DNA from 4 places in the Paenibacillus sp. FSL R5-0887 genome. Region 1 is predicted to be linked to each of the others. Evidence: riboswitches for the same ligand, from Rfam matches in the RefSeq annotation. Region 1 holds a riboswitch; each other region holds the start of a gene.
What was found. A riboswitch is a leader RNA that binds a small molecule or an ion and turns the genes downstream of it on or off. The one in region 1 is predicted to bind cyclic di-AMP.
Positions count from the first base shown of each region.

Region 2: it holds a riboswitch for cyclic di-AMP, as region 1 does, so the genes downstream of both, MKY14_RS26855 (C40 family peptidase) here and MKY14_RS16740 (TrkH family potassium uptake protein) in region 1, are expected to answer to the same signal.
Region 3: it holds a riboswitch for cyclic di-AMP, as region 1 does, so the genes downstream of both, MKY14_RS30665 (3D domain-containing protein) here and MKY14_RS16740 (TrkH family potassium uptake protein) in region 1, are expected to answer to the same signal.
Region 4: it holds a riboswitch for cyclic di-AMP, as region 1 does, so the genes downstream of both, MKY14_RS07365 (APC family permease) here and MKY14_RS16740 (TrkH family potassium uptake protein) in region 1, are expected to answer to the same signal.

Region 1 is NZ_JBBOCE010000001.1:3,748,373-3,756,369, reverse strand. It holds gene trxA (thioredoxin) at 1-41, shown strand, start outside; gene uvrC (excinuclease ABC subunit UvrC) at 163-2,115, shown strand; gene MKY14_RS16745 (CPBP family intramembrane glutamic endopeptidase) at 2,204-3,880, opposite strand; cyclic di-AMP (ydaO/yuaA leader) riboswitch at 4,201-4,378, shown strand; gene MKY14_RS16740 (TrkH family potassium uptake protein) at 4,441-5,799, shown strand; gene MKY14_RS16735 (potassium channel family protein) at 5,813-6,484, shown strand; gene MKY14_RS16730 (LysR family transcriptional regulator) at 7,022-7,924, opposite strand.
Region 2 is NZ_JBBOCE010000002.1:2,032,938-2,040,934, reverse strand. It holds gene MKY14_RS26875 (hypothetical protein) at 9-302, shown strand; gene MKY14_RS26870 (4a-hydroxytetrahydrobiopterin dehydratase) at 531-818, shown strand; gene MKY14_RS26865 (c-type cytochrome) at 900-1,256, opposite strand; gene MKY14_RS26860 (GNAT family N-acetyltransferase) at 1,384-1,869, opposite strand; gene MKY14_RS26855 (C40 family peptidase) at 2,059-2,550, opposite strand; cyclic di-AMP (ydaO/yuaA leader) riboswitch at 2,556-2,698, opposite strand; gene MKY14_RS26850 (C40 family peptidase) at 3,061-3,489, opposite strand; cyclic di-AMP (ydaO/yuaA leader) riboswitch at 3,547-3,685, opposite strand; gene MKY14_RS26845 (hypothetical protein) at 3,904-4,734, opposite strand; gene MKY14_RS26840 (M1 family metallopeptidase) at 4,746-6,752, opposite strand; gene MKY14_RS26835 (YwhD family protein) at 6,856-7,362, shown strand; gene MKY14_RS26830 (AbrB/MazE/SpoVT family DNA-binding domain-containing protein) at 7,442-7,915, opposite strand.
Region 3 is NZ_JBBOCE010000003.1:42,958-50,954, reverse strand. It holds gene MKY14_RS30675 (HD domain-containing protein) at 1-690, shown strand, start outside; gene MKY14_RS30670 (TatD family hydrolase) at 742-1,512, shown strand; cyclic di-AMP (ydaO/yuaA leader) riboswitch at 1,711-1,940, shown strand; gene MKY14_RS30665 (3D domain-containing protein) at 2,226-3,392, shown strand; gene rnmV (ribonuclease M5) at 3,569-4,120, shown strand; gene rsmA (16S rRNA (adenine(1518)-N(6)/adenine(1519)-N(6))-dimethyltransferase RsmA) at 4,117-5,001, shown strand; gene yabG (sporulation peptidase YabG) at 5,166-6,068, shown strand; gene veg (biofilm formation stimulator Veg) at 6,345-6,620, shown strand; gene MKY14_RS30640 (small, acid-soluble spore protein, alpha/beta type) at 6,764-6,940, shown strand; gene ispE (4-(cytidine 5'-diphospho)-2-C-methyl-D-erythritol kinase) at 7,081-7,935, shown strand.
Region 4 is NZ_JBBOCE010000001.1:1,639,513-1,647,509, forward strand. It holds gene MKY14_RS07345 (ABC transporter ATP-binding protein) at 1-794, opposite strand, end outside; gene MKY14_RS07350 (FecCD family ABC transporter permease) at 850-1,884, opposite strand; gene MKY14_RS07355 (FecCD family ABC transporter permease) at 1,884-2,939, opposite strand; gene MKY14_RS07360 (iron-hydroxamate ABC transporter substrate-binding protein) at 3,160-4,155, opposite strand; gene MKY14_RS07365 (APC family permease) at 4,359-6,176, opposite strand; cyclic di-AMP (ydaO/yuaA leader) riboswitch at 6,301-6,460, opposite strand; gene MKY14_RS07370 (disulfide oxidoreductase) at 6,655-7,119, opposite strand; gene MKY14_RS07375 (DsbA family protein) at 7,116-7,868, opposite strand.

The DNA.
Region 1 (7,997 bases):
CCAAAGAATCCCTGAAAAATATCGTAGCAAAACATCAATAATTGATAGATGCTACTGTTCGGGCCTCGGCCCTGCCACTCAGCGCCTTCGGTTCATTCCGGAGGCGTTTTGTGTGCTGAATGCCAACTAATCATGGGTCCAATTTAGCTGGAGGGGATCATTTTGGACAATATCCGCAATAAACTGGCACTACTACCCGATCTGCCTGGCTGCTATCTGATGAAGAATCAGGAAGGCACTATTATTTATGTGGGCAAAGCGAAGGTACTTAAGAATCGGGTACGCTCTTATTTTACAGGCAGTCATAATGGTAAAACGCAGCGGCTTGTCGCTAATATTGCTGATTTTGAATACATCGTTACGTCCAGTAACATGGAAGCGCTCATTCTAGAGTGTAATCTGATTAAGAAACATATGCCGCGTTATAATGTGCTTTTGAAAGACGACAAGACGTTTCCTTATATAAAAATAACGAATGAAACTCACCCGCGCCTTGAGGTTACACGCCGGGTGATTAAAGATAAAGCAAAATATTTTGGCCCTTATCCTAATGCTTATGCTGCTCAGCAGACAAAAAAGCTCCTAGATCGTATGTACCCGCTTCGTAAATGCGGCGTGATGCCAAAGGAGGTCTGTCTTTACTATCACATGGGCCAGTGTTTGGCACCGTGTGAGAAGGAGGTTCAGAAATCCGAGTATGAGCAGATTACGCAGGACATCGCTGCTTTTCTAGGCGGAGGTCATGAGGCGGTTAAAAAGGATTTACAGCAAAAAATGCAGGAAGCAGCTGAGGAATTATATTTTGAGCGGGCGAAGGAACTGCGGGATCAGATTATCCATATCGATGCATTGATGGAGAAGCAGAAGATCAACACTACAGATACTAAGGACCGGGATGTATTTGGTTATGCTGTAGACAAGGGATGGATGTGTGTACAGATTCTGTACATGAGACAAGGGAAGATGATTCAGCGCCATTCCTCCGTGTTCCCGTTCTATGGTGAAGCCTACAGTGACTTTATGTCTTATGTGACGCAGTATTATAGTGATAATCCCGCTTTGCCGCAGGAGATCCTGCTGCCGGATGTGCTCGATGAGGAATCTCTGGCTAATAAAGAGACTAAACCCGAGATCGCCATAGCTGCTCCAGCAGAAGCGGATTTACAACAGGGTGAAGATACTCCTGAATCGGCTGAAGAGGCTGAGGCACGTGCGACGGCGGCGGAGGAAGCTGCGGCAGCTGGGATCGTGGATGCCGCTGGCGGCGCCTCCATTCTGCAGGAGTGGCTGGGCATTAAGGTGCTTGTGCCACAACGCGGTCTTAAGAAGCAGATGGTTGGCATGGCTTGCCAAAATGCAAGAGTGGCTATCGACGAGAAATTCCGGCTGATTGAACGGGATGAAGAGCGTACCTCTGGAGCAGCGATCAGCTTAGGCGAGAGCTTGGGGCTTGAACGCTTGAGCCGTATTGAGGCGTTCGATAACTCGAACATTCAGGGGACTAATCCGGTCTCAGCGATGGTTGTCTTCATTGATGGTAAGCCTGCACGAAAAGAGTACCGTAAATATAAGGTTCGTACGGTGGTGGGTGCGGATGATTATGGAACGATGCGCGAGGTCATTCGGCGGCGATATGAGCGGGTATTGAAGGAGAATCTTCCGATACCGGATCTTATCGTGGTCGATGGAGGGAAAGGGCAAATCTCCTCTGCTATTGATATTCTGGAGAATGAGCTGGGATTATTCATTCCGGTCTGCGGCCTTGTTAAGGATGATAAGCATAAGACGGCTCAGCTTTTGGTTGGAGATCCGCCAGAGCCTGTCGCGCTAGCCCGGGACAGTCAGGAATTTTACCTTTTGCAGCGGATTCAGGATGAGGTCCATAGGTTCGCGATCACCTTCCACCGTGAACAGCGCGGGAAGTCCATGGTTACCTCCAAGCTGGACTCTATACCTGGTATAGGTGAGAAGCGCCGTAAAGCGCTGCTAAAGCATTTCGGGTCGCTTAAGAAAATTAAAGAAGCCTCCGTGGATGATTTCCGTACACTTTCTATTGGAGAAAAGCTGGCAAAACAAATTCTTGATGCGCTCAAGGATGAAGAGCCAACCTCATAGCAATGGTGACAAAAGAAAAAGGGTATCAAAGCAGCGACTAAAGCTGCTTTGATGCCCTTTTTTAATTTCATTACGTCTTCACATTAGTTTAAATCAAAGAAGAAGGCTCCACCGGCTTAGGCTTCTGTGGTGGATTAAATCGATAGACGATGTAAGCGACTATGAACGGCATAATAATCGCGAAGATACCCGCGCCTACATTTACGCTCTCCTTCATAAAGATCAGCGTAGCGCCCATCAGGATGCTGTCAAACACGACGTGGCTGAACATGACAGCAATAAATCCGTAACGAAGGAAAATATAACTGAACAGCAGCCCGATTACGGTCAGCTCAATGGGACGGGAGCTGATGGGATAGATCGGATATAACGTATGGCCAAACGCCCAAACCAGCGTGGTGATCAAGCAAGCGATAAAAGTGTTCCGGAACACCTTTTTCAGCATAGGAATTCCGAAAAAGCGATAAATGGCTTCCTCAGATAAACCAGCGAGCCATGCGACGATAGGCAGAAGCCAAGCATATCTCATGTTATAAGGAGATTGGGTGGCGTCTGTAGTAGACCAATTGTGCAAGGTAAACGATAATATGATGAACATAACCGTCTGCACCCCTAGCAGAACGAAAGCCCAGATGTATCCAGCCCGGATACTGTCCAACACATATTGTCCATAGCCGGGCTCTTTGGCGCGGGGCCAAGGGTTCATGCCTTCCTCTTTTCGCCATAAGCCATTGCCGCCCACTAAAGAAAAGTAGAGCAAGGAGGACATCAGCAGGCTGTACAAAGCATAAATGATAAACATAATGACAGAGGTAATCTGTGCTTCTAGCCCTTCGCCCGTTGATTCAGGCAGCATATTATAGGTGCTGATCATCATGATTACAAAATAGGCTGAGCTTAGGAATACTCCACGTTTAAAGGAAGTATGCTCTCTTCTAAGAATACTGTAGACGAGTGCCAGAATTCCTAAAATCAGTGTGGGTATACCGTAACCGAATAATGTTAGCTTTTCCGCTAAAGAGGTCTGTCCTTGTACGTAGGAGGTATGCCAAGCCGGTGCAGTGAATCCGGCATTAAAGCTGGATACCTGCTCTCCACTGAAATCAAAATAATAGTGCAATAAGGATTCGCCGACCTGAACAGTACTATCCGTATATACTAGCCCATGGCTTCCTGTATTCGATTCAATTTGTAGTTTGGCAGGATTTACTTCCCATTCCTGAAGCCAAGGACGAGCAAGATTCTCCTTCTGCGCTAGAGTGAGGTCAGCTCCCTTGTCCTCTTTTGCACCAACGGAAGCAATGCCTGGCCCCTCATCGGAGACAACTTTTGCAGCCTTTGAGAAAGCGACAATCTTACCGGTATACATATTGAGGTCAACGATGATTTGCGGCTCTTGCTCCGCTGAAGGAGTAAGCGTTGCCCGAAAGACATCAAAAGGATAGTTTTGATCCAATTTTTTCTTGGTGTAGTCCTCCACAAGCTTCTCGCGAGACATATAACCATAAAAGGAAGAGTCCGTCTGGTAAAGTACATTCCATTGATCGTTTGGTGCTTCGGTGTAGTTGAGCTTTTGTTCTGCGAATAATATGGCTTGGTCACGGGCTTCTGCCTTGCTAATGACGGTGGTATCTTCACCTGTAGGGCTACTAAGCAGTGAAGGGGAAATCTGAAACATAATAAATAGAATAAGACCGATAATGCCCGAGATGATGAGCCTCTTGGAGAGGGCACGTTGCTGTAAGGGCTGGCCGACGGGATTCATGTAACGCCTCCTTGTTATGTACTGACAATGTTATGTTCCATTATAGTATTAGTGCCTGGTTGGTTACAAAAAACATTATATGTTCTTTTTATGGGTAATAGAGATAGTATAGAATAGTCATGTGAATTTATACCATGAATTTTATCGTGTTCATTTCTGCACGAATGATGAGAATCGGTGTAATTGCAGGGAAAACACGGAAAAGTGATGAGAAAAGGCACTCCTTTTGATGCAGTCTCTTTAAACCGCATTTTTTCATGTGAATGAGCATTAATTGTGTCTTTGTGAATTCACTAAATAACGTATATAATTTGTATGCAATTGTATAGTAGCCGAATTTCTGGTGAAAACGGGGGAACCATAAGAAGTGATGAAAAGTGGAGTGTACACGATAAATGGCACTTTCATCAGGGGTGAATTTCGTTCTGGGAACGAATAGGGCAGCCTGCACAGTCCGAATCCGACAGCTAACCTCGTAGGCTAATTTACTGCAGGAACCAAGTCAGCATTGGTTTTCCAGTGCTTTTTTTGTTGGAATTTTTGATAAGAAGGTGAGCAAAGTGGCTTCACAGTTTCGCAGGATTTCTGAATTTAAGTTTCTGAAGCTCTCGCCGCCGCAGATACTGGTGCTTGGTTTTGCATCGATCATTCTGATAGGGGCCTTGCTGCTTATGCTGCCCATCTCAAGCACAAGCGGGAATTCCGTGGAATTTATTGATGCATTATTTACTTCAACGTCGGCAACCTGTGTTACAGGGCTTGTTGTGCTGGATACCGGAACTTCGTTCACCATTTTTGGGAAAACCGTAATTATGATCCTGATCCAGATCGGCGGCTTAGGTTTTATGACCATGGCCACTCTATTTTCACTGGTGTTAAAGCGTAAAATATCTTTGCGGGACAGGCTAATCCTACAGGAAGCCATGAATCAAGGCTCTATGGAAGGAATTGTGCGACTGATCCGGAGAGTCCTCATATATTCTCTTGTCATAGAAGGCTGTGCCGCTGTGCTGCTGTCTATTCGCTGGGCTTTTGATATGCCGTTGGGAAAAGCGATTTATTATGGCATATTTCATGCGGTGTCTATGTTTAATAATGCGGGGTTCGATATTTTTGGGGATTTTCGCAGTTTAACTGATTATGTATATGATCCGCTTGTGAATATTATTGTAATGTTTCTGATTGTCTCCGGCGGGATTGGTTTTATTGTAATGTCAGATCTGGTGGAGTTTCGGGTAACCCGCAGGCTGTCTCTACATAGTAAAGTTGTCCTGTCCACCAGCACAGGGCTGATTCTGATCGGAGCTTTGGTTATTTTTATATTTGAGTTTACTAACACTCGTACCCTGGGTTCACTGAATTTCGGCGGTAAAATATTATCGGCCTTCTTTCAATCCGTGTCTCCCCGTACGGCTGGCGCGAACACAGTAGATATTGCTGGACTTCGGCAGGCTACACAATTTTTTATAGTGATTCTTATGTTTATTGGTGCTTCTCCGGGCTCAACGGGCGGCGGGATCAAGACAACAACCTTTACAATGATGATTGGTGCTGTAATTGCTATGCTGCGTGGACGGGAAGATGTTGTGTTGTTCCGTTATCGGCTGGCTCAAGAGCGCATCTACAAGGCATTAACGATCACGCTGCTGGCTTTGTTGTTAATCGCCTCTGTGTCGATGATACTCTCCACAACTGAAGACAGTAATTTCTTGGCAATCTTGTTTGAGACGACCTCCGCCTTTGCTACGGTAGGACTGACTATGGGGCTAACTCCGGAACTGTCAGCGATCGGTAAGGTTCTACTCTGTCTGACGATGTTTGCAGGTCGGCTAGGTCCACTAACCTTAGCGTATGCACTCGGTCCCAAACAGGGTAAACCACTGTATAAGTATCCGGAAGGTAAAATAATTATTGGATAGGAGTTAATTAGAAATGAAAGCACAGCAATTTGTAGTAATCGGCTTAGGTCGCTTCGGTTCAAGCCTGGCGCTTGAGCTGATGGAAATGGGCTACGAGGTGCTCGGCATTGACCACCATGAAGAACGCGTGGAGGAAATGAGCGATCAGCTGACGCATACGGTAGTAGCAGATGCTACAGATGAGGGAATTATGCGCTCGCTTGGTGTACGGAACTTTGATTGTGGGATTGTTGCGATTGGTGACAATATGGAGAGAAGCATTCTGGCGGCCATTTTGTTGAAGGAGATTGGAGTCAAGCAAGTGGTGGCTAAGGCAATCTCTATCCTTCATGGCCGCGCACTGTCGCGGCTGGGGGTTGATCGGGTTATTTTTCCGGAGCGGGATATGGGGATTCGTGTGGCACATCAGCTGGTGACGCCCAATTTGCTGGATTATATTGAACTGTCCAAGGATTATAAAATTGTCGAGCTGACCGTACCGTCCTGCATGAACGGCAGAAGCTTGTCTGATTTAAATACAAGAGCTAAATATGGCTGCAGTATTGTTGCCCTAAATAGGGAAAGTGGAATAATCGTCGCTCCAACTGCCCATGATTATTTAAGTGAAGGCGATGTTATGGTACTCATTGGTCCTAATGAAAGTATTGACCGTTTTGAGAGTGAAGTTGTGAACCAAGAATCATAGGAAAAGAAGCTGACTCAAAAGTAGTGAATTCTACTTGGGGGCAGCTTCTTTTTTATGGAGTAAAGAGTAGGAAACGTATTGGATTTTAATATGCCATATGACTATGGACCATGCGTAGTGTTCTATAATGTTGGTTTGGTCGGTGCGCGACTTGCTAGGTGTGGTTATCGTACGGCTTGCAATTAGATGATTTGTGGTATCTGTGACGGTGAAATATGTGTGGCGAAAAGCGATATGTGTTCTTTGTTTGTGCGATGTACAGAGTGGGTTTTAAACTAGTTGGGGAAAAACTCCCTGAAAATAGCCGCTATTCGCTCTAAATGAACGACATTAGGGAATTCCTCCCTAATAAACAGAGGGATTCCTTAATTAGTTACTGAATCGGCCGAAAATTAGGGAAGTTTTCCCTAATTTTAAGTCTGCTGAACAGAAATCTCTGAACTTCAGGGAGAAATTCCCTAATTACGCTATAAGTACTTCACTTATTGCCTCATTTGGAGATCACTAGGTGCGCCCCTTGATTCATTTGGTCCGGCTTTACTGCTCGCGTTCTGTCAGAAACATCTCTTCGGTAACTTGCACCAGACTGCGAGCCGCCGTGCTCATGCTTCCATCGTCACGGTAGATCAGGCAGGTGGTCCGTTGAGTTTGCTCCAGCTCCTTGATATGTAAGGACACCAGCCCGCCGCCGTTCAGCAGTTCTGGACGCAGATAAGACTTTGGCAGTAACGCAGCCGCTTTGACGGTCGGAAGCAGCCGTACGATGGCTTCGAAGGAGTCAATCTCCATGCGCACATCGGGATCAATCCCGCAGCGCTGGAATAGATCGTCCGTCAGACGCCGGTACCAGGTCCCCTTTGAGAAGAGAATCATAGGCAGCCGGGATAGATTATCCATGGTTAGCTTGGAAGATAAATTTAAAGGATGCTGCTCTGAGACGACTAGTCGCAGTTGATCCTCAAATAGAGAAATGCAGCGCAACCCGGGTTCTTGAATAGAGGAAGCGATCAGACCTACATCTGATTTTCCCTCACTAACTGAGGATACGATCTCATGCGTTCGGCCAGTGATCAGCTTCAGCTCTGCGGTCGGATATTTGTCCATATAAGCGTTTACCAGCGGCGGAAGCGTGGTCTGCAGGGAGGTAAGACTAGCCCCCAAGGTGACAAGCCTTGGCTCCCCCTCTTTGAATTTGGAAAGAGCCTCCAGAAACTTCGAACGCTGCTGCCGTTGTTCAAGCGCATAGGAATAAGTGAGACGCCCAACCTCGGTTAACTCCAGTCGTTTGCCATAACGATTAAACAGTGCGACCCCCAGACGTTCCTCGAGTTTAGAAATTTTGCGAGACAAGGCGGGCTGGGATAGATTGAGCTGGCGTGAGGCCCGGTTTAAGCTGGAATGTTCCACAACTGCTGCAAAAACATCTAAATCGTCAAACATAATTGAGTTCCTCTCCTAATGCGATGTACGATCAGTAGTGATGAAATTCATAGCCGTAAGAGTAACTGTTCTT
Region 2 (7,997 bases), on a different contig from region 1:
TGATATACGTGGGTGTAAAGCATGGTAGAGATTACGGTGAAATTCTAACAGATTTGACCGAAGCCGTCGGACGAATTTCCGATGGATATTTATTTTTTGAGATGGATCCGGACGAGTGGCAGGAACTACCCCAAGAATCAAAGCTGGAGGTATGGGAAGCATTGGCTGAGGATCTTTTCTTCGCGCTGGGTAATGAACCTATGATTGAAGTGGGGAGCGGCGTAATTATTTACGATAAGGACACGCATCGCATTAATATTTTAGTTGGCGAAGAGGATTTGGCTTCAGTGGTTTTGATTTAGGCAGAGGAGACGTCTGGACGTAATTTGCCCGTAGTTAGTAGCCCGTGTTAAAATTGATAAAGCCGAGTTATAATCGCTGGGATTTGTGAATACATTAAATCGAAAATATCGCCTTTATCCTGGCACATCCCTTGGACCTCAGAAGCTAAGGGATGTTTTGTTTAACGCCTATGTCAAGTAAAGGGAACTGCGCACTTTACTGCAATTTTTTGTAAGGGAGGAAACGAATTGTTATTTACGGAAGAGGAACTGCGTGAGGAGATCACCAAGCTGGAGGGGTGGAAGCTGGATAATAATGTTATGGTGCGAAAATATATGTTCAGCCAATATATGAAGGGCATTGCGTTCGTTGATGAAGTAGCCACGATTTCAGAAGCCTTCGATCATCATCCACATATTACGATTGATTATAAAACAGTTACCCTGCGACTTGAATCTAATGAAGAAGATGGGATTACGGCTCTAGATCTTCGAGCGGCGCATGAATTTAATGAAGCCTTTGAAAAAAATCATTAGTTTAGCCAAAATCATAAAATAAACGCCCGTGCATAGATAGTCACCTATCTCATACACGGGCGTTTTTAGTTGCTTGATGGGTTACTTTTTCTCTGAGAGCCAGAGTGCGACGTTGGCGATCTCTTCAGGGGCTAGCTTCTCCTTAAAGGAAGGCATTTGACCACGTCCTTTGGTGACGATGCTGTAGATTTCCTCAGCGTCATGCTGGCCGCCTTCATTCTGAAGACTTGGTCCAACTCCACCTTGAAGCTGATCGCCGTGACAGGTGATACAGCTGGCTTTCACGGTTGCTTCTGCCTTTGCTGCGTCCAGTTGAACTACCGGCATCGTGGGCTTATTTTCTTCCGCTACCTCTTCTTTACCCGGAAGTGTAAACATGAGTACTACCGCAAAGGCACAGGCGGCAAAAAACAAACCGCTCATGATCCATTTCTGCATCCCAATTCGTCCCTTCTATGTAAGCTGCTCCCTACATTATAGCTTATGGTGAAGCGTTATCATAGGGTTTGTGACAAAAAAATGAACGAGAATACAATCATTCTTATGAAATATCTGGTATTTAATATCATTTATCATAGACCATGCAATAAAAAGGTTTGTCTCCTGTAGGTGTGCGGCGTTCATACGTATCTGTAATCGTAAATCCACATTTTTGATAAGTTCGAATGGCGCGTTGGTTCCAGGTCAGGACTTCTAGATCTATCTCTCGATCAGGATAACGACTCAAGGCTGTCTGGACGATGGCATCTACGAATAGTTTGCCTAAACCATGGCCGCATAGATCGGGGCGCATCCCAACTCCTAAACGGACGACTCCTTCCATCGGGAACAACTGTGCGAATCCGCACAAAACCTCTTGTTCATTTAATATGGAGATATATTGTTCCTCCCGGAGCTGCGGATCGCCAAACTCGATGCCAAGAGCCTGCATCTGCTCCCACGGCATCCAGCCATAAATATTATATGGGGGCGTATAGCTCCACTTACAAATAGCTTCTCCGTGAATTGCCTCCATAGGAACAACATGAAAAGTTACCGAGGGATTTATCATAAAGTCAACGATCTCCTTTCACGAGGACATTGCTATATTACTAATTATATACAAAATGGGGGAGGTTCGACTCAGAAACTTTATATGAGAGGAATGTTTTACAAATTATGAGAGGGGTAAATAAGTAATAAGACAAAAAAACAAGCTCTCCTCCAAGAGTTACCTTGGAAAAGAGCCTATGTACGTTACTTATTGAACATCATCATTGTCTTCCGATTCAGCAGCAACCGATTGGTAAGCGTCTGTGCTCATAATGCGCTTAGCACCAACGTAGCGTTTCACGTAGTAGCTATCACTCAGAGAGCTAATCGTAACACCGCGTGAGGTAGAAGCGTGTGCGAACTTACCTTCACCGACATAAATGCCGACATGGGAGACACCTTTGCCACTTGTATTGAAGAATACAAGATCTCCGGCTCTTATATCATCACGGGAGATTGCTGTGCCCATTTGATATTGGGAACCTGATTGGTGTGGAAGGTTAATGCCAATCTTATCAAACACATACATTGTAAATCCGGAGCAATCAAATCCGTTAGTGGATATACCGCCGGATACGTATTTAGTACCGATGGCCTTGTCAATCACTTTATCCATTTTGGAATCTGCGAAAGCGCTTCCTGCTCCGATGGTGAGGATGATGGAAAAGCTTAGTACTGCTGCTGCTAACTTCTTCTTCAAAAGTGTATACCCCTTCCAAATGCCTACGAGGTTAGCTTAAGGGTTCGGTTGAAGGTCCCCTATGACCCCTCTATATAATGGAGGTCAATTCACCCAAAGTTGGTTCCCCCGTTTTCCTAATAGTTAGGAAACTCGGCTCATACTGTTGATTAGGATTAGCTTGTAATCAATACATGACAAAACCTTTGTAAATAACAACTTAATGATTACAAAAATGTTACTAAAATCTCACTGCGCTAATTGTAACAAACAGAAAGCCGCTTGGCAATCGTTTTTAACATATTAATGCAGAAAAATTGGCATTTTTACGGTAGAAAGGCATATGTAAGCGTTAATAATGACCTAATTTTTAATATAATTGCAATTTTTATCAAATAAACGTGTTTCAATTGGGCTCTATTAGTGTAAAAATATATTATGGAAAAAAGAAAAACCCGAATTTGATTACGGGAATAATCAGATTCAGGTTCATATAGTTGTAATTATGAGGTTATAGTTGTGAGGAAGGTTTCAATCGAAGGCTACAGCTTGATAAGCTGAAGTACTCATTACTCTTTTAGCGCCAACATAACGATTGGCCCAGTAGGCCTGACTGAGTGAAGTGATGGTCACTCCACGCGAAGAGGACGATTGTGCGAATTTTCCGTTTCCAACATAAATGCCGACATGGGATACTCCATTGCCAAGTGTGTTAAAGAACACTAGATCACCAGAACGCAGATTGCTTTTGGATACAGCAGTTCCAACGCTATATTGAGCTTTTGATGTACGAGGTAAAGTAAGACCCACATTCTTGAATACATATTTTGTAAATCCAGAGCAATCAAATCCGGCAGTGCTTGTACCTCCGGTTTTATAGGCAACTCCAATAGTCTTTGAGATTACAGTGTCCATCTTAGAGTCGGCAAAGGCGCTTCCTCCACCAATAGATAATGCCATTACAAGTCCTAGCGCCGCAGCGACGCATTTTTTTCTTAAATTATGTCTTTTCAAAAGATGTACTCCTTCCAAGGCCTGCGAGGTTAGCTTAAGGGTTCGGTAGAAGATTCCCTATGATCCCTGTAAAGCGAGATCAATTCACCCAAAATATGGTTCCCCCACTTCCCGGTGCAAAGGAATTAGGCGTGTTAAGCACCAAGAGAATGACGTTTCGACAGTTACACTTACGATAAATACATTTAGTTATGTAGGAATCGTTTCAATTGATTACAAAATTGTTACTAATAGCACAGGACTTATTGTAACAGAGCTTTTATGATTTTGCAAATACTCTTAAGTTATCCGTAATGAGAAAAAGTCCCAGCTCCTGAATACAGGAATTGGGACCTTTTTATTATGTCAAATAAGGTTAATTTATTGTGGAAATGCTTTGCTACACCATAGATGATATTGTGCAGAGATTCCCCACATTTTTAAGAGCGTAGAAGGTAGTGGTGAGATTTGCCGTATTATAAGTGCCGGCAGGCCGGGACAGAACAGACCCGTCAGTCCGCACACTAGCAGTAAGAGCAAGCCTCCCGCACCAAGTACAATGGAAACACCTATAGCAGGAATCAGTGACCGCAAGCAGATGAACAGTGAGGAGAACATTCCTGTACCGCCGGTGTAACCAAACTGCATATATAGAAGAAACAGGCGCACGATAAAAATATATATAAGCCATGCCAATACGTATGGTACTAAATGAAGTAACAAAGTGTAGTTAAACAAAGAGGATAAGAACAGCCCGTACATTTTTGGAGCAAGCCAGTAAAGCGGCAGCAGGGTCAGCACCCATTCGATTAGGCTAAAGACTAAGACAGGTAGTCCATAGATCTTCATGCCGGGGAAAAAGAACAGCCCGCGCTCGCCCTTTCGCTCCTGGTGCAGCTCATGCAGCAATCCTGCCCTTATGAAAGGAGAAAGCAGAAGTCGCAAGACAACAAGTCCTAGAAGCATCCATAACCAAGTGCGTATCGTAGGGTCAGTATTCAAGCTGAACTGTCCCTCGATATAATACAACAGTCTGCCCATACCGCTGCCGCCGGCGTCTTTATCTGGATAGCGCAGTAGAATTGGAATAATGGCAGATCGGATGAAACCATACATAAAGTAGCCCCAGAGCAGTCGGTAGATGAAGAGCAGAATTAAAATATAAAATTGCTCCTTCATGCTTTGCCAGCCGCGGGTTATCGATGTTCTCACAATCATTCACCTCACCAGACAAGAGTTCCGAGCACGGTTTCAAGTAGTTTAGTTACACTTAACGTCCAGCGAGAGAGCGTCTTGGGCTCTATTTCCGCCAGCCTAAAGTTGTTTAAATGTTTGCTCTCCAATAAGATGGAATGCTCAGGGTCAATCTCAGCAGAGAGAAGAGGCTTATCGCTTAACAATTGAAACGTAGTCTCTGCTCCTTCACCGTTCCAGACCCGCTGCACCGAAGAGCTGTCGGCGAATGTGAATTTCACGGGAACATCAACGTAATGGCTCCCTTTATTTGAAATCTTCACTAATGATTCGTAGCTTTGAGCATCGCCGCTGTTATTTTTTTTAAAAGTAATCGTATCTACTGAGAAGTCAGGCGCACCATCACCATAAATGTAATCATCGAAATAGGCCTGCCATGATTTTTTGGTTACCTTCTCAACGACTTTCTGAAAATCTGACGTAGCGGGATGCTGGAAACGGAACTTACGAGCGTAGGAGGACATGATGTTGTTCATTGCTTTGGTACCTACCTGGCGTTCGATATCTTTAAGTACAAGCTTGCCGCGGATATAAACATTTCGGCTATAGGAATCCGCCCCTGCATATTTCCACGTTTCCAGATTTAACGGCTCAGGTATAGTTACCAGGCTGGCCTGTAAAGGCAAATTAGACTTGATACCGTATTCTTGTTCCATAAGTCTGTCTTCGGCATAGGAAGTAAAGCTTTCATCCAGCCAGGCCTCCTCGAATTCATTGCTGGCTACCATACCGTAGAAGTATTGATGGCCGATCTCATGAATGACGGTTCTTTCAAGTGAGGTATCTGGAGAAGAATCCGCGGCCCCAAAGGCTGTAATAAGGGTAGGATATTCCATTCCTCCCGCGCCGTTTCCCTCCTTAGGTGGGACGATAATAGACAGCGTAGAGTAGGGATAAGGGCCATACCATTTGCTGAAGTAGGTCAGGGCAGCCTTGGCAGCTTGAAGGTAACGCTCTTGTAAGTCTTTGTGCAGTGGGTCGAGATACACCTTAATTCGTACTCCAGGCACTTCCGGCGTAGAGAAAGCTTCCTCTGCTACTGTAAAATCAGGGGATGCAGCCCAAGCGAAGTCGTGGACATCATCGGCGTAGAACTGATATATTTTTTGATCTTGTTTGAGCTTGGCATTTTTTACAGGAAATCCGGTCGCAGCCACCGTATAGTTGGAAGGAACGGCAATCGTTACATTAAAGATGCCAAAATCACTGTAAAACTCAGAGGTCCCGTGATACTGATGCAGGTCCCAGCCTTCTTCTTTAACTCCGCGTGTGCCCTTAGGCTCGTATACACTAAGCTTAGGGAACCATTGCCCAGCCATAACGAAGTTACCTGAAGCACCCATGCGAGCAAAGATTTTGGGCAGCTGGACTTCATACTGAAGCTTAAGTGTTACACTTTCCCCACCATTAACAGGCTGAGGAAGATGTACCTTTAGAAGCGTCTTATCGTTGATATTGCCGTCATCAGGTTGAACATATTGCACTCTTTGCATTAGCGAAGTTCCCTCTGTCGTGCGCAGATCGGTCAGCGTCATATTTCCGAAGCCGTTCTCAGGCATGCTGTCGCCTCTGAGCGTCCCCCCGGATTCCTTCATAAAGGTGGTATCTGATGAGGCAAATGCATTTGGATACATGTGAAAATATAAATCACTTACTGGCTTTACTCCGGGGTGTGTCCAGGTTACTGTCTCAGAAGCTTTTAAGGTTTCTGTGTCAGGAACAAGCTGGACATCAATGTGATACTCGACTACCCGCTGGCTTAAAGCCTCCTCTGCCGGGACAGGCGCGCTCTCAGGCAATACCTGCTGTGGTACGGCTGCAGGCGCTGTGCCGCTGGAGGACTTGGCCTCTTTTGAAGCAAAGCTAGTAACAGAAGCTGTTGAGCTATCCCCTGAAAAGGCCCATATTCCTCCTCCCAGCAGCGCGAGGATGGCCAGGGTCGCAAAGATGATGTACTTTAATGACAGTGACTTCATAGTGTGATTCCTCCCGTGACAAGCATCTACGGGATGTATATGTTTGCAATCGCCGCATTATTAGCTAAAATTAAATTATTCGTAAGAGGAAGGGTGTGCACTCGTGGACAACATACAACCGGAGGGCAAGAAACAGATTGCCTTAAATATTGTGAACGCTAAAAGTAAACATAAAGGCTTTGGAGCAGGCTCTATAGATCTCAACAACGTTTCACCTGTCATTATTGATGGTGATGTGGCGGTTATTGATATCGGTGCCATGCATGCCAAGAGCAAGGTGGAAAAAGGAATTAAATTTTCCATGAATCGTGAAGATGTACCGAATGGAAGACAGGTTTGGGTGGTATGGGTAGCGGTAGACCGTACATTGGAAGCTCAATTTTATGGTGGAATCACAGCCTGTGAAATGTGGATTGATACAGAAGCGCGCCGCGGATGGAAAATTCTTGCCGAGCATGTCAATAAGCTGGATGCAGCTCTTAAACGCAAGATCGATGTGGCAGGGCTTGGAGCCATTGAGAAGTCGGCTCTCAAATCCCTTCTGATCTCTCATAATGAAGCATGGTGGAATGCATCCTCAGATGAGCTTAAAGCTGCACTGACTGAATAGTATAGGAGCCTCCAGAAGGGTTATCCGATATAAAAAAAGCTTCGACCTCCGGAAATAGGAGCGTCGAAGCTTTTTTAATTTATGATTTGCTTGTACTGCTAAGCTTGCGTTTGAGCTGACTCACTCTGGCTTGGCTAATCCCGAGGATTTCTGCAAGTTCTTTTTGGTTGGCATAGGGATGATCTTCAATAGCTTGTTCCAGACGTTGGCACATTTCCTCTGTCTTCGACTTTCGGATGCTGGTGTTGTGCTCTGGTGCCTCAACAACAAAATCCTCACGTGACTCTGGCAATTGAGACATGCGTTCAGGATCGACAATTTCTTTTAGACAGCTGCTACAAATAAACTGCTCTTTATAGTAGGTGACATGGTCGTGGCTTCTGCAAAATGTACACTCTGTCGAGGTGTACTTCCTAAGGACGATGATTTTTTCGTCTAAAACAAAAAATTCGATAGGATCACCAATGTCGATATTACGCGTCATACGGATTTCTGCGGGAACCACAATTCTCCCAAGACTGTCTAAACTCCGGATCATGCCTGTATCCTTCATCCCATGTCCCTCATTTACATCATTATATTTTGGTTTCTAATAACTATTATAGCAGTAATTGTGAGTTAAGAGAATGGGGTAA
Region 3 (7,997 bases), on a different contig from region 1:
CTTCGTCCTTATAATGGGCGGATTGTAGTAAAAGAATCAGGTATGCATGCCATTGAAGATTATTTAATGTCGCGTTATCAAATGTACTGGCAGGTATATTTTCATCCGGTGACGCGCAGCTCTGAAATTATTTTGCGTCAAATCTTCCGTAGAGCTAAAGAATTGTTCCAAGAGGAGTACAAATTTCGCTTTATGATCGCTCCGCTGGAAGATCTCTTTCGAGGAGAAGTAACAGTGAAGCAATATTTAATGCTTGATGAGGCACTGGTACAGACTGCTTTTATGCAATGGACACTTGAAGAAGATGAGTTATTAAGCGACTTGTGTACCCGTTTTATTCATCGTAAACTGTATAAATATGTAGAGATCGAGAATTTGGATACAGATATGATTACGGAAATCCGCAGCAGTTTTGCGGGAGCGGGACTTAACCCAGAATATGACTTAGAGATTGATTATCCGACAGATTTGCCTTATGATGTGTTCCGTCCAGGAGCAGCCTTCGACAATAATCAAATTTTACTGCTTGATCGCAATGAGCAATTGCGGGAAATTTCAGAGGTATCGGATATTGTGCGCTCAATAAGCGGAATTCATCGTGGCAGATATCACCTATATTTCCCACAGGATAAGCTGAAAAAAGCCCTTACACGGTTGCCCTTTTCTGTAGCAGAGATTTTTGCAAAATAATACAAATATTTATGGAACTATTGATAAAAACAACAAGGAGTGAGCTTTAAAATGTATCTGTTCGACACACATACACATTTAGATGCGCCTCAATTCGACGAGGATCGCGAGGAAGTTATAGCTCGTGCAGTAGAGGCCGGAGTTAGCAAGATGATCAATATTGGATTTAATCGGGAAACGATCCCTTCAACGATGAAGCTGGCTGAATCTTATGATTATATTTATGCAGCGGTGGGCTGGCATCCACAGGATGCGATTGATATGAAAGAGGGGGACCTCGATTGGATCGCCTCTCTTTGCAGCCATGAGAAAGTGGTGGCCATCGGAGAGATTGGGTTGGATTATTATTGGGATACCTCTCCCAAGGATGTGCAGCAGGAGGTCTTCCGCAAACAAATTGGACTAGCCCGTGAACTAAAAATGCCAATCTGTATACATGACCGTGATGCCCATGAAGATGTCGTACGGATTTTACGGGAGGAAAAAGCAAATGAAATTGGTGGCGTAATGCATTCTTTCTCAGGCAGCTGGGAAACCGCAAAAATGTGTCTAGACCTAGGATTTCATTTGTCATTTGGAGGACCGATCACGTTCAAAAATGCCAGAGTGCCTAAAGAGGTGCTTGCACAGACGCCATTGGACCGATTATTGATCGAAACAGACGCTCCATATTTGACTCCACACCCCTTCCGAGGCAAGCGAAATGAGAGTGCTCATGTGAAGTTAGTAGCAGAGGCTGCGGCTGAAATTAAAGGGTTAACATGGGAAGAATTGGCTAAAATTACGTATGCGAACGCACTGGAACGATTTGGGATTGTCTGAAAACAGGAGTAAAACGGGTGAAAAATAGAGAATGGCCGATATATTAAACTTTTTTAATATAAAAACGGCTGATTATTACAATATTTTAACCATATATTTGCGTAAACGTGGTTGAATCGTCCTTTACAACATGCATCAAAACAGGATATCATCTTTTCAGTGATGTGAGCTGTTGTTATTGTGACAGCCATTGATTCATGGATCGTCTCGCTGAGTCTCCGTATGGAGAACGGGGGAACCAATATTGAACTGCCGCATGCCTGTATCTTGAATACGACTAGGAATTGCCGCAGAACAATATTTGATTTCTTCACGTGGTCTTTGGGGTGAATTTAAGGGCAACCGCCGTGAGCGGGTGACCTGAAATAGGGCGTCTCTCTTTCGTCCGAACCCGACAGCTAACCCCGTAAGCGCAAGTAAGAGAGGCAACCTCGTGCACAAACATTCCCGCGTATTCTGACATCGGAGAAGCCACGAAAGAGTCCTCAAGAGAACTCTTTTTAGGCTTCTTTATTTTTGAATAAACTGAATGTTGCCCGCATACTGTTATATAACAGGTGTGGGAGTAGCTGTGCCGAGCAGGCGATCCATGAGCAGGAGACGCTAAGTTAATACGTGCGTATCCTGTGACAATCTCAAATAGTTTCGTCAAAGAAATTCAGTCCTCATGATATACAAATTGACGACGAGGCTATGTAAGGAGGATGGAGAGAATGGGCTTATTCCAACCAGAGGTATCCCATGATTCGCAGTCATCCAGCAGGTCTTTCGCATTACGGTGGGAGCAAGTAAATACTCGCGTACTTTTACTTGCAGGTGTGATTTCAATCGCAATCGCGCTGTTAATTCTGCTGTACGTACACGGTCAAAGTAATAAACAATTAGTTTTAGTAATAGACGGGCAAACACAGACACTTGAAACGCGAGAAGCACTTCTTGGTGATGTGTTGGAGAAAGAGCAAATTTCGCTGCAGCCGCATGATGAATTATCTTTAGGTCTGAGTGATGAAATAAAAGACGGTGACCGTGTCGTTATCAATCGTGCGCAGAAATTTAGCCTTACTGCGGACGGAGCAACAAAAACGTTATATACGACCGAAGACACTATCGGTCAAGCGATTGACAAACTGGGTATCAACCTAGAAGGCTATGATAAGATTTTTCCTTCGTTAGACACCACCATCTCTGCTGACATGGAGATTAAGATCGTTCGTATCAACAAGCAAACGGTACAGCGAACAACTAACTTACCTTTCCGTGTTATTAAGACAGCAGATCCCTCCCTTACTGTGGGAACAGTTAGAGTGGCACAGGCAGGCAAACCAGGCGTCATGGTTCAGCATATTGAAAAGATCTATCAAGACGGAGAACTGGCCTCTATGCGCATGATCGGCAAGGAAGTACAAACGGTAACAAAAGATAAGATCATTGCCGTTGGTACTAAAGCACTTCCTAAGCCTACTGTAGTTGCTAAAGCTACAACAACTTCCAAATCAAGCACTACCTCCAAAACGACTAAAGTTAGCGCTAAGACTAAGAACGTCACAAGCAAGGCTGGCGTAGACTTTGAGTACAAGAAGATGATTAAGAACGTCTCCATGACAGCTTATTCGTCAGAAGAGCCAGGGATAGGTACTAAAACTGCCTCCGGAACACGCGTAACGGAAGGTCGTACAATTGCAGTAGATCCGAATGTAATTCCTATTGGCTGGTGGGTTTATATCGATGGGCTTGGATTCCGCCGTGCAGAGGATACTGGCGGTGCCATTAAAGGCAATAAAGTGGATGTCTATTATGATTCCCTGAGCCATGCTCGTAATTTCGGCCGTAAATCACGTACCGTTTATGTGATTGGACCTGTGAAACCAGAGCTTAACTAGAACTGAAGCTTTTGCAAAAAATCCTTTGATAAGCTATAGTGATGATAACCGTTAAGGAACGCTGGATGATCATTTCGTTGATCGCAGAGCAACCGCTCATCACTTATACATTCTTTAACCAAAAGAAGAGGAGCGAATCCTCTTCTTTTTGCTTTTTTTGGAAGGAGTCAAGAAATATGATTAAGGAATTAATCGTCGTTGAAGGCAAAAGCGATACCGTAGCCATTAAGCGTGCTGTAGAAGCGGATACCATTGAGACAGGCGGCTCTGCTGTAAACCGGACTGTAATTGCTAAGATCGCGCTTGCTATGGAACGTAGAGGGGTTATTATTCTTACGGACCCGGACCATGCTGGGGAGCGAATTCGTAAAATCGTTTCAGCGAAGGTGCCGGGCTGCAAGCATGCTTTTATTCCAGAGAAGGACGCAACTCGAAAAGGGGATATCGGTGTAGAGAATGCATCGCCAGAGGCGATTCGTCATGCGCTGCGTAATGTACATACCTCTTTTGAAGGAGCACCTGCTTTGATTGGTATTGATGATCTTATGGCCGCTGGAATGCTTGTACACCCTCGGGCTGCTGAAAGACGTATGGCACTTGGTAATTTGCTTGGAATCGGATATTGTAACGGCAAACAGCTGTACAAGCGGCTGGCGATGTTTGGGATTACGCGGGAGGAATTTGCCGGGGCTCTCGCCCAAATTGATCAGGGAGGCATTACTTCATGAGTGGTAGAGAGGAAATTTCGACTCCAAAACGGACCAAAGAGATTATTCAACGTTATGGATTCAAGTTCAAGAAAAGCCTGGGACAGAATTTTTTGATTGATCAGAATATTTTGGACAAGATTGTAGACGCTGCTGGACTAGATAGCGATTCTGGGGCGCTGGAGATCGGGCCGGGAATTGGAGCGCTGACGGAGCGTCTGGCACTAACAGCGGGTGCTGTAACTGCCGTAGAGATTGACCGTAGACTGATTCCAATATTAAAAGACGTACTTTCCCCCTATCCCCATGTTAAGGTTCGTAACGATGATGTCCTCAATGTGAACTTGCAGGAAATGTTCAAGGAAGATTTCACCACTGTGAACAAGGTCAGTGTGGTTGCTAACCTGCCTTATTATGTGACTACTCCGATTCTGATGAAGCTGCTCGAAGAGAAGCTTCCCCTTGATAACATCGTTGTAATGATTCAGAAGGAGGTTGCGGAGCGTATGGCTGCATCTCCAGGTGGAAAGGAATACGGAAGTCTTAGCATTGCCGTGCAGTACTACAGCGAGCCTGAGCTCGTCTGTATCGTGCCACGTACGGTATTCATCCCTCAACCTAATGTGGAGTCTGCTGTTATCCGTCTGAAGGTTAGAGAGCATCCTCCGGTAAAGGTGGAGAGTGAGAAGCATTTCTTTGAAGTGGTTCACGCTTCTTTCACACAGCGCCGCAAGACGATTGCTAACAATCTGAAGGCTCGTTACTTCCCTGAACAAGGACGTGAGCAGCTGGAGGCTTTACTCGCAGAAGCGGGTATTGAACCGACCCGTCGCGGAGAAACACTCAGTCTTGAAGAATACGCCCGCTTAAGCGGTGTTTTGCTAGCCGCTGGAATTGAATAAGCAATAGGAAACGGTTGTTGTCTTAAGGACGAAAACCGTTTCTCGTAGAAATATAAGGATGTTATTCTGGTGGAGCATTATACATTCTTATATTTTAAAAATATGTTGAGTTATGAACCAACTGAGGCCTTTGCCCATACGATGGGGTAGAGGTGGTGGTTGTAATGAATTTAGGAGACTTGGTCGTTCGCAAATCTTATGGCGGTGATTTAACATTTCGTGTAGATAATATTGTGCAGGATAGAGCCGTCATTAAAGGCACAGATTTCCGCCTGTTGGCGGATTCTCCTCTGGATGACCTGGTTCAAGTGCCTCCTACCCGAATAACGGAACGGGGACAGCAAGCACAGATCAAAGCGAAGGAATCACTGACACAGCTGCGGAAGGACCGTCAGGAGCAAAGTCAGCGGAGCGGGGGAACCCTAACAGAGGGGACATGGGCTCCACCGTCCAAGGAAGCTCCTTATTTTGAAGTGCCAGGTAAAGTACTGCATCTGGATGGCGATCCGGCATATTTGAATAAGAGCCTTAGCTTATACGAGCAGCTGCGGATTCCCGCTGAAGGGCATCATGTTCATGAATCTGCAATGGCTGATACGTTATACCGGCTGTTGCCCCGTGTACGCCCAGATATTGTAGTGATCACTGGTCATGATGGGGTACTGAAGCAACAGCATACTTACGATCTGTATAGTCTGAATAGCTATAAAAATTCGCAAAACTTTATAGCTGCTATTAGGGTAGCTAGGGAGTATGAGCGGAATTTTGATGCGTTGACTATTGTTGCCGGTGCTTGTCAATCTCATTTCGAGGCCTTACTTGGAGCTGGAGCTAATTTTGCCAGTTCACCTGGTCGAATTTTGATCCATGCTCTGGATCCCGTGTATGTAGCAGCAAAATCATCCTTTACTTCCATCAGGGATACTGTAAATCTTAGCGATGTTCTGAATAATACCATCAGCGGTAATCAGGGTATTGGTGGTGTTGAGACCCGTGGCAGCTTCCGCATCGGAATGCCGCGACTGCAGAATCTGTCGGCGCTAAAAGTGACACCATCAGCCATTTAAGCGGCAGAGATAGGTCTATGGTGTCAGGAATATAGGTAATTTGAATGGGTTGAATAGAATATCCGAAAGAAAGGGTGAGCGCTGAGCTTAACCCTTTCTTTTTTTCTTTGTAATGCCTATATTACAGATAACAAGGATATTAGTCCGGCGCTGATTTCTCGCAAAAAAATTCCGTTGACAACGAAATATGCATCAACTATAATTAATTATTTATTTGCTTTGACATTGTCCTGAAAAAGTTGTATAATGGACAAGAAAAGAGGTGGTCGTCAGGTAATGGCTAATAACGCGCTGTTGGAAATCAAACGCAGTCTTGAAGCTCACGTCGGTCATAAGATCACATTGCGTGCAAACGGAGGTCGTCGTAAAACCGTTGAACGCACAGGTGTCCTGGAAGAAACGTACCCTTCTGTATTTATTGTCAAACTGGATCAGGAGCAGCAAACTTTTAAGCGAGTCTCCTATAGCTATGCCGATATACTTACTGAATCTGTGGAAATCACAGTTTGTGAAGACGATGGGCAGATGCGGATTATGTATATTAAAGCTTAATGTTTCACGAACAGTCTCCCTTGGAGGCTGTTTTTTGTTTACGTTTTTTGGGACAAATATTTGGTGCATGATCCGTGTGCTAAGCAAGCATACTAATTGGGCAACGGGTTAATCATTTATTTTCATAAGGGAGGAATTCCGTAATGAGCCGCAGAAAACGAGGCATGATGTCGGAGGAACTGAAGACAGAGTTAGCCAAGGAGCTGGGTTTTTATGAAACCGTGGAACGTGAGGGCTGGGGTGGAATTACAACTCAAGACGCTGGCAACATGGTGAAAAAAGCGATACAGCTTGCTGAACAGGCTGCGCGGAAATCTTAAATTTTAGGCTATAAAGTGAATATTACTGAAAAAGGGTGCGTCTAAATGGCGACACCCTTTTATTATTGGACTTCATTAGAAGTTTCTCATATAATATGTTAAGTTGTTTTTACGGGAAAAGCTGAAGGTGGGTGAACGCCTTGAAAATGTATGAAAAGGCACCAGCTAAAATTAATTTGATGCTGGATGTGCTGCACAAACGTGCTGACGGTTTTCATGAGGTGGAAATGATTATGACCATGGTAGATTTAGCAGACCGCTTAGAGCTGTCTGAGCTGCCAAGGGATACTATTATAATATCAAGTCAGGCTGGTTATATTCCCCTGGACGAGAAAAATTTAGCTTTCCAGGCGGCAAGGCTTATTAAAGACCGTTATAACGTGAAGAATGGGGTACATATCCATCTGGATAAAAGAATTCCGGTTGCGGCTGGCCTGGCTGGCGGCAGCAGTGATGCCGCAGCTACGCTACGCGGTCTAAACCGTCTGTGGCGTCTGGGTATTCCTGCGCAGGAGCTACAGGAGCTTGGCGCTGAGCTGGGTTCTGATGTACCTTTCTGCGTCACAGGCGGCACAGCCTTGGCTACAGGACGAGGCGAAAAGCTGACACCAATCAATAACCCGCCACAATGCTGGGTTGTGTTGGCGAAACCACCGATCAATGTATCGACTGCAGAAGTGTATGGACGCGTTCGGAGCAATAATATAGCGGTTCATCCTTCTGCTCGAAAGATGCAGCAAGCGATAGAAGCTGGAGACTTTGGGGGCGTTTGCAACCATCTGGGCAACGTGCTTGAGGATGTTACCTTAAAGCTGCATCCAGAGGTTCAGCAGCTCAAGGAAGCGATGATAAAGCTTGGAGCAGATGGCGTACTGATGTCAGGCAGCGGACCTACCGTATTCGGGTTAGTGTCCAAGCAGTCTAAAGTAGCAAGGATTTACAACGGACTGCGAGGGTTCTGCAAGGAAGTCTACGCAGTGAGATCACTGAATTAGTCTGCTTCTCTTGTGTAAACCCGTACAAAAGTGATATATTTTTCTAAAATATTCGGTTTTGG
Region 4 (7,997 bases), 2.1 Mb from region 1:
GCTTTATAGGCAGCAAGCTCGTAAGGAAGACACAGTGGCACACCCGTACGTGGATCCGGAACGATATCCGCTTCAATTCCAAACACTTCCCGCAATACATCTGGTGTCATAACCTCAGTAGGTGAGCCTTCGCTAACCACAGTACCGGACTTAATCGCTACCATATGCTGCGCATAACGAGTAGCATGATTCAAATCATGCACGACCATGATGATGGTACGGCCTTCTTCCTCATTCAGCTTTTGCAAAAGCTGAAGAACTTCGAGCTGATGCGCCATATCTAGGAACGTTGTAGGCTCGTCAAGGAATAAAATATCTGTTTCTTGAGCCAACGCCATAGCGATCCAAGCGCGTTGACGTTGTCCACCAGAGAGACGGTCAATAGGGCGATCATGAAAAGATTCCATGCCCGTAACAGAGATGGCATTGGAGATGATGTTGCGATCTTCTGCGGTCATCGTGCCAAATCCCTTTTGATGAGGGAAACGACCATAGCTGACCAGCTCAGATACCGTCAGACCGTCAGGAGCCGTTGGGTTCTGCGGTAGAATCGCTAGCTGACGAGCAACCTCTTTAGTTGAAAAGTTATGGATCGATTTGCCGTCCAGCATTACGGTGCCACTCTTCGGCTTCATAATCCGGGCCATCGTTTTGAGGATTGTAGATTTACCGGAGCCGTTAGCGCCCACTAGTGCGGTGATTTTCCCCGTAGGGATAGACAAGTTCAATCCCTTAACTATAGTAGCCTCAGCATACCCAATACTTAATTCTTCTGTATTCAAACGTTCTGACATGATCTACAACTCCCTTAAAAGTTTTATGGAGCTATGCTCCTAAGTATGAACTAATTTACGCTTTCGACTTGGCGAGTAAATATAAAAAGTAAGGTGCGCCAATAATCGCAACCACAATGCCAGTAGGAACTTCGGCAGGTTGCAATACCCATCTACCAATGGTATCAGCGGTAATCATAAGAAGCGCCCCTGTCAAAGCACTAGCAGGTAATAACACCTGATGACGGGGTCCCACCAGCCTGCGAGCCAGGTGTGGTGCTATCAGGCCGACGAAGCCAATACCTCCACTTACCGCGACGCAGGAGCCGGCAAGCGCTACGGCTGTTACCAGAAGGAGAATACGTTCCTTCTCCACACGCATTCCTAGACCTAATGAAGTATGGTCCCCTAGATTCAATACATTTAGAACCCGGGCTTTATAGAAGGCGAACGGTAACAGAATCGCGATCCAAGGCAGCAAAGCAAGGACGAATCTCCAATCCCCACCCCATATTTTCCCGGCGATCCAAGTAGCTACAAATTGATAATTATTAGGATCAAGCCTAAGTGCCAATACAAGCTGGCAAGCATTGATTCCTGCAGCGACCGCAATCCCGATAAGGATCAGCCTTGTAGGAGACAGACCATCTGCCTTCCGGTAGGCAAGAATATAGATTAAAGCTGCGGTCAGGCCAGCCCCACCAAGCGCTAGGAGAGGCAAGACAAATACCGGAGCTGCTGTTGTAGCCGGAAAAAACGAGATAAAAATGATTACCGCAAAACCTGCACCAGCACTTATGCCCAGCGTAGCCGGTTCTGCGAGTGCATTACGTGCGAGACTTTGTAGAATACAGCCCGATACTGCAAAGCCCGCTCCAACTAACAATGAAATTACGATGCGGGGTAATCTGAAATCAAATAAAATAAGCTTTTGCTGATGTGTTCCATCACCCATGAGTGTATGTAATACCTCTAGTGGGGATAGACGCATAAACCCTGTATTCATACTGACTATAAACACAACGACGATCAGTATAGCAAGGAGCACTAACACCGTTAAGGCGCGTGTGCGGCGTTCTTTTTCATCTGGAGTAAGGGTTAATTTGGGCATTACAGCTCCCCCTTCCGCTTACTCGCTAAATAAATAAAGAACGGTACGCCGATGATGGCAATTAAAGCTCCTAGCGGTGTCTCATAAGGTGCATTTATCATTCTTGCGGCAATATCTGCAAAGATAATCAATAAGCTCCCTAGAACTGCCGAGCAAGGGATAATCCAGCGGTAGTCCACTCCAACGAAATAACGTGTAACATGTGGAATAATTAGTCCTATAAAAGCAATCGGGCCAACCGTTGAAACCGCACTTCCAGCTAAGATAACCACAACAATCATACATGCCAATTGAACTAACCTTGTCCGCTGCCCCAGACCAACCGCAACTTCTCTTCCTAAGCTGAGCAATGTGACGGATCGTGATAACATCATCGCTGCAATTAAGGCTACGGCCACCCAAGGGAATATAATCTTGATCTGAGTCCAGCTAGCTCCACCCATCCCACCAGCTAACCAGAAGGCTATGTCCTGAGATAAGTTGAAAAGAATAGCTACTCCCTGACTAATAGCAACCAATAAAGCACTAACTGCCGAACCTGCTAATGTCAATCGCAAGGGGGTCAGGCCATTAAAAGAAAGCGAACCGATTCCGAATACGATAAAAGAGGCCACAGCGGCACCGATAAAGCAATACAACATTAGTGAAGTGAATGAGAGTGAGGGTGCAAAAGCAAATACTATGGCCAGCGCTACCCCTGCTCCTGCATTCAAACCTAACAGCCCTGAATCCGCAAGCGGGTTTCTTGTCATCCCCTGCATGATAGCCCCTGCTACTGCGAAGCAAGCACCGACTAAGGCGCCAGCAATAGCACGTGGAAATCGCAGTTCTCTAATCACCTGATGTTTTTGTAAATCTGGATTGAAATGAAATATAGCTTCCCATACCGTAGCTAACTTGATATCTGCCGCACCCACTGAGACCGAAAGTGCCAATCCGAAGGCAATGGCAGCAAGTCCAAAAATAAGAATACCAATGGCAGCTGCCGGTCGGGTATGTAGAGCTTTTTTGGGTTCATTTTTAATACGATTTGCGAAATCTGAGGGTGAAACCATGAGTCGTCTCCTTATTCAATAGTTACAATGGTTTATATGATAACAACAATCATTCTCATTATCGCAAAAATATTTATGTTGTACAATTGCAGGATCGATTTTTCCGTACTATGGGATTGGTTTATAAAAAAATGGTGCAGATCTTTGTATCCCGAGATACTTGATCTGCACGCCCTTCCCCACCGAAATGATCAGTCTCATTCATGGTGAATTACGACTTTTATTTCACAAGACTTTTTAGCACATCGTCAATGATTTTTCTGCCAGCGTTCGCACCACTGTAAAGCCAGCTGCTTGTTGAGCTCATTTCATGCACATTTCCAGCTTTTACAGCTGGGATGCCCTTCCAGATTGCACTATCTAGGATCTCCGAACCCTCAGTCTTATCACTATTTACAAGGAAAATATGATCTGCGGTCAGCTCAGAAAGCTTCTCTAGTGAGATCGGATTCCAAGTTGCTCTTGTTCCTACTGGGATCTCTGTTACTAAGTTAGGCAGCGTTACGCCAAGGTCTGTATATAATACAGCTCCACTGCTGCGGGTTTCGTCTACAATATAGAAGTTTTTTTGCACCAACCATAAAATAGCCGCGGACTCTTGTCCAATAGCTCCTGCAAGCTGTTCTTTCGCAGCCGCTGCTTTAACATCATAATCTTTAATGGCTTTTTCTGCTTCAGGGGTTTTGTTCAAAATCTCACCCATCTTGAGCAACGATTTGCGCCAATCTTGATTTAGTTCATCCCCAATTACATAAGTGGGTGCAATCTTATTCAACTGATCGTAAATCCCGTTCTGAACAGAAGACTCCGATGGGATGATAATAAGATCCGGAGCAAAGCTGGTTACAGCCTCTAACGGAAGGTCGTAACTAATTGTAGGAACATCCTTCAATTCAGTGGCCAGATAATCCTGAACGCCGTTTGTAACTGACCATTGAGCTACTGGAGTTACACCCAGAGTTACCAAAGAGTCTTCCAAATATGAACCCAGAACGCGCTGTGGATTAGCCGGAATCGTTACTTTATGACCCATTGCATCTGTTAACGTCTTAGGTGCAGCAGGTGCCTCTGTAGATTCTGCTGTAGGCGCTGTTCCTGCATTTGATGAGCTTTCAGCATTATTATTACCACAAGCGGAAAGTATTAGCGTCATCACTATTAGTCCGCTCATCGTCACTTTCATGCTTCCTGATCTTTTTCTGTTAAGCCAAAACATTAAAAACCCTCCTATATGTAACTGCTTTGATATTCAAAGGTGACCTTTACCTCTGCTTCACTTTTAAATGATATTGATTCTCATTCTCTGTGTCAACATATAAATTTCAAATTCTGTGGATTTGCAACAATTTCCTTCATATAAAATACAAAAGAGGTTATATTCCGAACGTTCCGGATATAACCTCATCTTTAATCTTCTACTTATTTATTTAAATGATACGGGACAGTCGCTACTACAACGTCCTTTTGATTCATTAGATACGAGCGGATTAAAAAGCTGGTCTGATTATGAAGCACGGCTTGCCACCAATGTTTGGTAATAAACTGTGGAATCAGAATCGTGATGTGATCCGTCGCAGCGGTCTTCCACTCTACCGTATCGATAAACTTCACTAACGGACGAATGATACTACGATATCTGGAACGAAGTACAATCAGGCGTACACCTGGATTCCATTCCTCCCACCGTTGCTCCATCTTATGAATGTCTTCTTCATCAAAGCCTACATACACAGCAACAACATTATCTGTTAGAGACTTCGCATAGCTGATGGAATGTAATACAGCACGTGTAACCCCTGCAACAGGAACAACTACAGTACTTCCTTTAATTACAGGTTTATCCGTAGCCGGACATATACGCAGTTGATCCGCAGTGTTCAAATAGTGCTTATGAATACGGTGGAACACGAACATTACAGCAGGTAAGAAAATGAATGCCATCCATACGCTCGAGAATTTAGTAATGATAAATATAAGCGTAATCGTCAATGTAGTCAGCATACCGATGGTATTTACTACAAATCTTTTCACCCATCCAGCGGGTCTTGTTTTGATCCAATGCACCATCATCCCCAGTTGGGATAAGGTAAAAGGAATGAACACGCCTACCGCATATAGTGGAATCAAACCTTCCGTATTCCCATGGAATGCAGTCACAAGTATGATAGACATAACTCCTAGAAAAATAATGCCGTTTGAGAAGCCAAGGCGGTCACCACGGACCATAAATGCATGTGGCAGATATTTATCTTTTGCAAACATAAAGGCAAGCAGCGGAAACGCTGAATATGCTGTATTAGCTGCCAAGAACAAAATCACTGCTGTAATCCCTTGAATGAAAAAGTACAATCCGCCACGGCCAAAGGTCGATTCAGCGATCTGAGAGACAACCGTAGCCTTTTCATCTGGCACAATCCCATACCAATACGCCAGCACAGTGATTCCGGTAAACATAAAGCCAAGGATAAGTCCCATGATCATTAGCGTCTTGGCTGCATTCTTCTCAGCGGGTGCTTTAAAGTTTGGGATCGCATTAGATACGGCCTCAACCCCCGTTAGGGCTGAACAACCAGAGCTAAACGCTTTTAATAGTAGAAACAAACTTACATTAGATACGGCGCTGCCTATTTCAGGAACATTCGCATGCGCGCCACCCATTGCATATTTAACGATACCGGAGATAATCAGAACAACAATCGAAACCACAAACAAATACACTGGAATTGCGATAAATGAAGCCGATTCAGTCACTCCGCGAAGATTAATGATTGTTAATAAAACGATAACAGATACAGCGATGAGAACAGTATGATTATGAAGACTTGGAAAAGCCGATGTGATCGCATCCGTCCCTGCCGAGGCACTAACCGCTACGGTAAGAATGTAATCCACCAATAATGAACCCCCAGCGAGCAGCCCTGTCGGAATACCAAGATTACTCTTGGCTACGATATAAGCTCCGCCTCCTTGCGGATAAGCAAAAATCGTCTGCCGATAGGATAAAATCAGGATGGCCAGCAGGCCCAATACGGCTAATGCAATTGGCAGGGAATACCAGATGGCAGTAAACCCGGCAGCCACTAGTACAATCAGAATTTGTTCCGTTCCGTAGGCTACAGACGAGAGCGCATCAGAAGACAGAACAGCCAGTGCTTTAACCTTGGATAACTTTTCATGATCGAGTTCATTCGACTTCATCGGACGTCCGATCAATAGTCGTTTTACCTTGCTTACCATGGTGGATACAGTTCCTTTCTTTGGGAGCTGAAACGGAATTTCCGTGCGCTGTTTTCATCGGTGGATTTCATAAATGCAGACACAAAAATAAGCATACGGAAATGATCCGCATGCTTATGCATGGTCATTTTCCCACCTTGCTTACGAGGTTAGCTGGCGGATTCGGGCTGTGGTTATAGCCCTACGGTAGAGGTCTGTTCGACCCGGTTCCGATTCACCCCATTGGCATGAATGCCAAGTTTGGTTCCCCCGTTTTTCCTAAGAAAATTCAGCGCATATTCAACTTCTCACAAGGTCTAATATTAGTCTACAAAGTGCCTACAGTAAAGCGTTGAAAAAAATGAAAAAAGAATGAAAAAACATCCAATAAGCTCAAATATAGCGTCTTATTGGATGCTCTCTTTCATTATCTTCAATTATCCCTCTAGCCCGTGATTTTAATACCTTTTCAGCTTTTTTGTACCTTCCAAAGTAAAAACTAAAATCCTAAGCTCTCCTCAGCATCTACTTCAATCACTTCTTCTTCCCTACGTCCATACCAAAGAAGGAGACTTATTAGAGCAAACGCTATTAAAGCTAACAAAGGAATCGTTATAAATCCGAAGTAGTTCAAGTAATCTTTATTACAAGGAACACCAACTGTACAAGGTAGAACTTTACTTAACGCTGGAATCTTCTGTTCCGCATAATGATAGATTGAGATACTGCCACCAATCAAACTTAATGGAAGCACATAAGGAATGATGCGCTTATCTCCACGGAAAGTGGCAATTCCCAATAAAAATAACTGCGGATACATAAAAATCCGCTGAAACCAGCAAAGCTTACAAGGTTCATACTTCAAGACTTCACTTAAATACAAGCTACCAGCTACAGCAACCAAAGAGACGAACCAGGCCAGATAGAGGCAGTTACGCTTGCAAAAAGATAGGAATTTTGTCACTTTGCCTCCACTGCTTTTGCGGCGGTGTTAATTTCAGATGTAATCGCTTCAATATCGAAAGGTTCAGCCGTTTTCACTCCATTAATGTAGAGCGAAGGCGTAGTTGTCACGCCTGCGTCAGTTGCCAACTGAATGTCTTTCTTCAGCTCATCTGCATAAGTTTTCTCTTGGATGTCTTTACGCAACAGATCATAATCGATCGCTAATTTCTCTTTTTCAGCAAGGCTTACCAAGAAATCCTCAGTGGCCCATTCCACGCTCTCATCCCCTTGCTGCGCATACACAGCATCATAGAACTTCCAGAATTCATCCTTATTCTGATGGTATACAGACAATGCAGCTAGTGAAGCTGTCTCAGAGTCAGGACCAACGAAAGCCATATTTACAAAGTAAAGAGCTGCTTTTCCCTCGTTGACAAAATCTTGAACAATTTTCGGTTTCATGGAGCCAGCAAATTGGGAACAAGCTGGACATTTGAAATCACCAAATTCAACAAGCTTAACAGGTGCATCCTCATTACCAATCCTAGGTAGCTCACTGTAATTGAATTCTACCGGTTCTCCTGTAGAGACATTCTTTGCTGCATCTTTCGAAGCTAACATAAACAATCCAACAAAAATGATAACTACTACAGCTATTGAACTAATAACTAAAATTCTCGTTTTCTGCTTCTGTTGCTCCTGTTCTACCCGTCGTTTCTCTTGTTTGCTCAACTGGGGAACATTTGGACTTTTTTTAGGTTTACTCAAGGAGAATTCCTTTCTGTCCTCTAGGGACTAATGTAGTTTTTATCATATACATTTAAAATTATATAATTATTAATCTCTTTTTGGCAAACAGTATGGTCAAAAAAAACAGCGTAACTCCAAAAGGAGAAA